Regions from separate parts of the Paucibacter soli genome, predicted to be linked through region 2. Evidence: riboswitches for the same ligand, from Rfam matches in the RefSeq annotation. Region 2 holds a riboswitch; the other holds the start of a gene.
What was found. Region 2 has a riboswitch for S-adenosylhomocysteine ahead of metH (methionine synthase). Riboswitches for the same ligand answer to the same signal wherever they lie in the genome.
Positions count from the first base shown of each region.

Region 1: it holds a riboswitch for S-adenosylhomocysteine, as region 2 does, so the genes downstream of both, ahcY (adenosylhomocysteinase) here and metH (methionine synthase) in region 2, are expected to answer to the same signal.

Region 1 covers NZ_JBBHJW010000001.1:472,361-475,764, reverse strand. Annotated here, with positions in the region: gene WG898_RS02165 (TlyA family RNA methyltransferase) at 1-511, opposite strand, end outside; gene ahcY (adenosylhomocysteinase) at 518-1,939, opposite strand; S-adenosyl-L-homocysteine riboswitch at 2,028-2,103, opposite strand; gene WG898_RS02155 (HAD-IIB family hydrolase) at 2,176-2,958, shown strand; gene WG898_RS02150 (DNA glycosylase AlkZ-like family protein) at 2,955-3,404, opposite strand, start outside.
Region 2 covers NZ_JBBHJW010000001.1:830,813-834,216, forward strand. Annotated here, with positions in the region: gene metH (methionine synthase) at 1-1,385, opposite strand, end outside; S-adenosyl-L-homocysteine riboswitch at 1,438-1,536, opposite strand; gene WG898_RS03920 (HD-GYP domain-containing protein) at 1,663-2,859, shown strand; gene WG898_RS03925 (homocysteine S-methyltransferase family protein) at 2,869-3,404, opposite strand, start outside.

The DNA.
Region 1 (3,404 bases), 360 kb from region 2:
GGGGCAGGGCGCCCAGCATGGAGATAAAACTCAGGTCGCCGACGATGAGCGCAAAGCCCTCGGCCGGGGCCTGCTCGCGCAGGGCCGAGCCCGCCAGCTCGCGCACATGCAGGCCTTCCAGCGCGCAGATGCGCGGGTCGGCCGCCAGCGCGGCATGCAGCTGGCCATGGCCCACGTCCACACCCACCACGCGCGTGGCGCCGGCCTTGAGCAGGCAGTCGCTGAAGCCGCCGGTGCTCTGACCCATGTCCAGCACCGTCAGCCCGGCAACGCTCAGGCCGGTGTGCGCCAGTGCGCCCTCCAGCTTGAGCCCGCCGCGCGAGACATAGCGCAGCTCAGCGTCATCGCTGATGCGCAGCTCGGCGAACTCCGACAACTCCTCGCCCGCCTTGCGAATCGCCGACCAGCCCTTGGCCGAGTGCCACTCGGCCGCGGCCGCGCTGATCAGCCGCTGTGCGGCAGAGCGCGTGGGTGCCAGGCCCTTGGCGACGAGTAGCTGATCGGCACGCATGGCCGCTTAGTAGCGATAGGTATCGGGCTTGTACGGGCCTTGCTTGGGCACACCGATGTACGCGGCCTGCTCTTCCGTCAGCTCACTCAGCTGGGCGTTCAGCGTGGTCAGCTGCAGGCGCGCGACCTTCTCGTCCAGGTGCTTGGGCAGCACATAGACCTTGCCGATGTCGTAGGCGTCCTTGTGCGCGAACAGCTCGATCTGCGCGATCGTCTGGTTGGCGAAGGAGGACGACATCACATAGCTCGGGTGGCCGGTACCGCAGCCCAGGTTCACCAGGCGGCCCTTGGCCAAGAGGATGATGCGCTTGCCGTCCGGGAAAATGACGTGATCCACCTGCGGCTTGATCTCTTCCCACTCGTACTTCTCGATCGAAGCAATGTCGATCTCGTTGTCGAAGTGGCCGATATTGCAGACGATGGCGTTGTGCTTCATCGCCGCCATATGCTCGTGGCGGATCACGCCCTTGTTGCCGGTGGTGGTGACGAAGATGTCGGCCTTGTCTGCGGCGTATTCCATGGTCACGACGCGGAAGCCTTCCATCGCGGCCTGCAGGGCGCAGATCGGGTCGATCTCGGTGACCCAGACTTGCGCCGAGAGTGCGCGCATCGCCTGCGCCGAGCCCTTGCCCACGTCGCCATAGCCGGCGATCACCGCGATCTTGCCGGCGATCATCACATCGGTGGCGCGCTTGATGCCGTCCACCAGCGATTCGCGGCAGCCGTAGAGGTTGTCGAACTTGCTCTTGGTGACCGAGTCGTTGACGTTGATGGCGCGGAACAGCAGCGTGCCCTTGGCCGACATTTCCTTCAGGCGATGCACGCCAGTGGTGGTCTCCTCGGTCACGCCGATGATCTCGGCGCTCTTGCGCGTGTACCAGCTCGGGTCCTGGGCGATCTTGGCCTTGATGGCGGCGAACAGGATGCGCTCTTCCTCGCTGCCCGGGTTGGCCAGCACGGCGAGGTCCTTCTCAGCCTTCTGGCCCAGGTGCATCAGCAGCGTCGCGTCGCCGCCGTCGTCCAGGATCATGTTCGGACCTTCGCCCGGTGTGCCGGCCGCGCCGAAGTCAAAGATGCGGTGCGTGTAGTCCCAGTAGTCTTCCAGGGTCTCGCCCTTGTAGGCGAACACCGGCGTGCCGCGCGCCACCAGGGCGGCGGCGGCATGGTCTTGCGTGGAGAAGATATTGCACGAGGCCCAGCGCACTTCGGCGCCCAGGGCCTGCAGGGTCTCGACCAGCACGCCGGTCTGTATCGTCATGTGCAGCGAGCCTGTGATGCGCGCGCCCTTGAGCGGTTGCGTGGCGGCGTACTCGCGGCGGATCGCCATCAGCGCGGGCATCTCGCTCTCGGCGATGTTCAATTCCTTGCGACCCCAGTCGGCCAGCGACAGGTCGGCAATCTTGTATTCGGTGTTGGTGGCAGCAGTCATCAGCGGGCTCCTTCAAGGTGAGGTTGAAGCCGCTGGCGCCGCGAGGGAAGGTCTTCTGAAAAGACAACGATCACCCACGCAGGACGTCAGCGGGTGAGCGCGGTTGCAGTTGAGTCTCCGAGCCTGGCCTCTAAGCGAGAAAGAGGTTGCAACGCTCCTCGGAAGCCCTGGATTCTAAACGCATCGCGCCCGCTGTTCACGCGAATAGACCGGTGGAATGGGCACAATCGGCGCCCATGCTGCCTCTATCCGCCTGCCCGCCCGCGGCCCTGCGCCGCCTGCGCGGCCTGCTCACCGACATCGACGACACCCTCACCGCCGAGGGCGCCATCGCGCCGGCGGCCTTGCAGGCCTTGCACGATCTGGCCGCCGCCGGGCTGCCGGTGATCGCCATCACCGGCCGGCCGGCGGGCTGGAGCGAGCTCTTTGCGATGGCCTGGCCGGTGCGCGCCATCGTGGCCGAGAACGGTGCGGTGATGTTGCGCAATGAGGGCGGGCAGCTGCGCCGCGATTTTTTCTGCCAGGACGAGGCCACGCGCGCCGCCAACTTCGCGCGCCTGCAGCACTGTGCCGCCGAGCTGCCGGCGCGCGTGCCCGGCGCCACGCTGGCCCGCGACAGTGCCGGCCGCCTGACCGACATCGCGGTGGACCACAGCGAGTTCGCGCATCTGGACGCGACGCAGATCGAGGCGGTGTGCGCCGTGATGCGTGCACATGGCCTGCATGCCACCGTCAGCTCGATCCACATCAACGGCTGGCTAGGCGCGCACAGCAAGCGCACGGCGGCCGACTGGGCCGTGCAGGCACTGCTGGGCCAGCCCTTCGTGCCGGCCGACTGGCTTTATGTGGGCGACTCCAGCAACGACGAGCAGATGTTCGCGTCCATCCCGCTCAGCGTGGGGGTGGCGAATATCGCGCGCTTTGTGCCGCAGCTGCGCAGCCTGCCGGCCTATGTCACGGCCGCCGAGCGTGGCGCGGGCTTTGCCGAGCTGGCGCAGGCCATGCTGGCGGCGCGTTAGCCTTCGGTCAGGCCGAGGAAGGCACCAACGCGCTGCAGCTCCTCCTCCAGCGCCAGCTTGAAGGCCGCGCCCTTGGGCCTGGCGCCGTTCACGAAGCCCAGCTCATGCTGGAGCCGGCCGTCCTTTTCCACGCGCAGATTGGCCCAGCCCAGCATCGCGTCGCCCCACAGCAGGGGCAGGGCGTAATGGCCCATCTTGCGCTTGGGCGCGGGCGTGTAAGCCTCGAACTTGTATTCCCAGCCCCATAGCAGCTGGAAGCGGCGGCGGTCCCACACCACCGGGTCGAAGGGCGCCAGCATGCGCAGCTGGCCGTCGAGCCGATGGCGCCTGGAGCGCGGGTTCTCGTCGGCGGGCCAGTACCAGCTGCGGCCGTCGATCTGGGCATGGGCATAGCGCGCCTTGGCGCGCTTGAACGCTTCGCGGCATTCGGCGCGCAGCTGCGGCGC
Region 2 (3,404 bases):
CCCATGTTCACGACCTCGAAGTTGTTGCACTGCAGGACCACCGTGACAATGTTCTTGCCGATGTCGTGCACATCGCCCTTCACCGTAGCGATGACGATCTTGCCCTTGGGCTTGACGTCGCCGCCGGCCGCGGCGAGCTGGCGCTTCTCTTCCTCGATATAGGGCACCAGGTGGGCCACCGCGCTCTTCATCACGCGCGCGCTCTTGACCACCTGGGGCAGGAACATCTTGCCGGCGCCGAAGCGGTCGCCGACGATGTTCATGCCCGCCATCAGCGGGCCCTCGATCACATGCAGGGGCCGGCCGCCCTTGGCCAGGATGGCCTGGTAGGCCTCCTCGGTGTCCTCGTTGATGAAGTCGGTGATGCCATGCACCAGCGCATGCGAGAGCCGCTCCTCCACCGTGCCGGCACGCCAGGCCAGGCGCGCGGAATCGTCCTTGGCCGCGCCCTTGGCGCTCTCGGCCACCTCGATCAGGCGTTCGCCGGAATCCGCACGGCGGTTCAGCACCACGTCCTCGACGCGCTCGCGCAGCACCGGCTCGAGATCGTCGTAGACGCCGATCATGCCGGCGTTGACGATGCCCATGTCCATGCCCGCCTGGATCGCGTGGTACAGGAACACGGTGTGGATGGCCTCGCGCACCGGCTCGTTGCCGCGGAAGGAAAAGCTTACGTTCGAGACCCCGCCGCTGACCTTGGCGCCCGGCAGGTTCTCTTTGATCCAGCGCGTGGCGTTGATGAAGTCCACCGCGTAGTTGTCGTGCTCCTCGATGCCGGTGGCGATGGCGAAGATATTCGGGTCGAAGATGATGTCCTCGGGGTCGAAGCCCACCTCGTCCACCAGGATGCGGTAAGCGCGCGCGCAGATCTCGGTCTTGCGCGCGAAGGTGTCGGCCTGGCCCTTCTCGTCAAAGGCCATCACCACCGCCGCGGCGCCGTAGCGGCGCACCAGCTTGGCCTGGCGCTTGAACTCGGCCTCGCCCTCCTTGAGCGAGATCGAGTTGACGATGCCCTTGCCCTGGATGCACTTGAGCCCGGCCTCGATCACCTCCCACTTGGACGAGTCGATCATGATGGGCACACGCGCGATCTCGGGCTCGGACGCGATCAGGTTCAGGAAGCGCACCATCGCGGCCTTGCTGTCCAGCATGGCCTCGTCCATATTGATGTCGATCACCTGGGCGCCGTTCTCGACCTGCTGGCGCGCCACCGCCAGCGCTTCCTCGAACTGGCCGTTCAGGATCAGGCGCGCAAAGGCCTTGGAGCCGGTGACATTGGTGCGCTCGCCGATGTTGACGAACAGGGTGCCGGCGCCAATCTGCACCGGCTCCAGGCCCGAGAGCTTCATCGGTGCGGGGGCGGACTGGCGGGTGGATTCGGTCATGGCGGCCTCGATGGAGAAGGCCGCGAACTCACCGCGGCCACAAAAAATCATGGTTCGGTGAGCGTCGTTGCTGAGCCGGCGGGTGCGCCGGGCTCCGGTCCGAGCCTGGCGGCGCCTGGGTGGGCAAGCCGTCGCAACGCTCCTCGAACCGTGGGAGATTTTACGCTGAAGCCCAGGGAAGCCACCCTGGCCGGACGGGGCGGCTCAAGCTTATGCTCGCGACAACCGAAAATCAGCTGTGCCCTTGCCATCGCCGGGGGCTGCTGAACGCCACATCTTGGACCTGATACACCTACCACCCAAAGCCCTGCGCGTCGGCCAGGTGCTGACCTTTGCCGTGCGCGACGCCGAGGGCAAGCTGCTGTTCGCCGCCGGCCAGGTGCTGCCCAACACGCCGCTGGTGCATGCGCTGATTGAGCGCGGCGCCTATGCCTTGGCGCATGAGACCAAGGAGTATCAGCGCGCCCTGGCGCACAAGATGGACACCATGATGCTGCAGGGCGCGGCGCTCAAGGACATCGTCAAGGCCGAGGCCGAATTCCGCCCCGACCGCGGGCCGCGCGCCGCCGACCTGAGCGAGACCGCCGCCTGGGCCGATCTGCAGCTGCATGCGCGCAGCCTGCTGCGCGATCCGCGGCGCGAGGATTTTCTGCAGCGCCTGCAGATCCTGCATGACGCCGCATTGGCGCGGCTGCAGCAGCATCCCGATGCGGTGCTGACCCTCTTGGTTTTCGACGCCAGCCAGGGCCACCAGGACTACAGCTCGCGTCACGCCATGCTGAGCCTGTGCCTGGCTGATTTGCTGGGCCGGCAACTGGGCCTGGATCAGGTCGAGCAAGGCGCGCTGACCCATGCCGCCCTGACGATGAACATCAGCATCACCGCCATCCAGGATCGCTTTGCGGCCCAGGAGGACAAGCTCAACAACCGCCAGCGCGACGATCTGCTTGGCCATGGGGATCGCAGCGCCGAGTTGCTGCGCGGCCTGGGCGTGAGCGACGAACTCTGGCTGGGCGCCGTGCGCCTGCACCACGACGCCGGCCCCGGCCCGCTGGCCGGGCGTGCGCCGGCCGAGCAACTCGCCCGCCTGCTGCGCCGCATCGACATCTTTGGCGCCCGGCTCAGCCCGCGACGCTCGCGCAAGGCCATGTCGGGCGCGGCCGCGGCGCGCGCGGTGTTCCTGGACGAGTTGCAGCAGCCCGATGCCGCCGGCTCCACCCTGGTCAAGGTGGTGGGGCTCTATCCGCCCGGCTCGCTGGTGCGCCTGGCCAATGGCGAGCTGGGCATCGTGGTGAAACGCGGCCACAGCGCCACCGAACCCGTGGTCGCCTCCCTGTTGGGCAAGAGCGGCGCGCCGCTGAGCGATCCGGTGCCGCGCGATACCCGCCTGGCCAGCCAGGCCATTGCCGCCAGCCTGGCTCCGCACGAACTCAGGCTGTTCGTCAACATGGACAAGCTGCTGAAGGTGGCTTGATGGATCGGATCAGGCCTCGGCCATCAGCCCGCTGAAAAACTTGGCGCCGCAGGCGCGCGGCTGGTAGGCCGAGACGTTCTTGGCGATCGCCGCGATATGCGCCGGCGTGGTGCCGCAGCAGCCACCGGCGATGTTCAGAAAGCCGCTCCTGGCGAAATCGGCCATCAGGCTGCCGGTGACCTCGGGAGTCTCGTCGAAGCCGGTATCGCTCATCGGATTGGGCAGGCCGGCGTTCGGATAGCAGCTGATCGCAGTGGCGCCCGCCGCCTTGGCCAGCTCCTCGATATAGGGCCGCATCAGGGTCGCACCGAGCGCGCAGTTCAGGCCGATCGCCAGCGGTTTGGCATGGCGCACCGAATGCCAGAAGGCGGTCACGGTCTGGCCCGAGAGGATGCGGCCCGAGGCGTCGGTGACGGTGCCCGAGATGATCACCGGCAGGCGCTCGCCCGTGTCCTCCATCAGCTCGTCGAGCGCAAAGATCGCGGCCTTGGCGTTCAGGGTGTCGAAGATGGTCTCGACCAGGAACAGGTCCACGCCGCCATCGA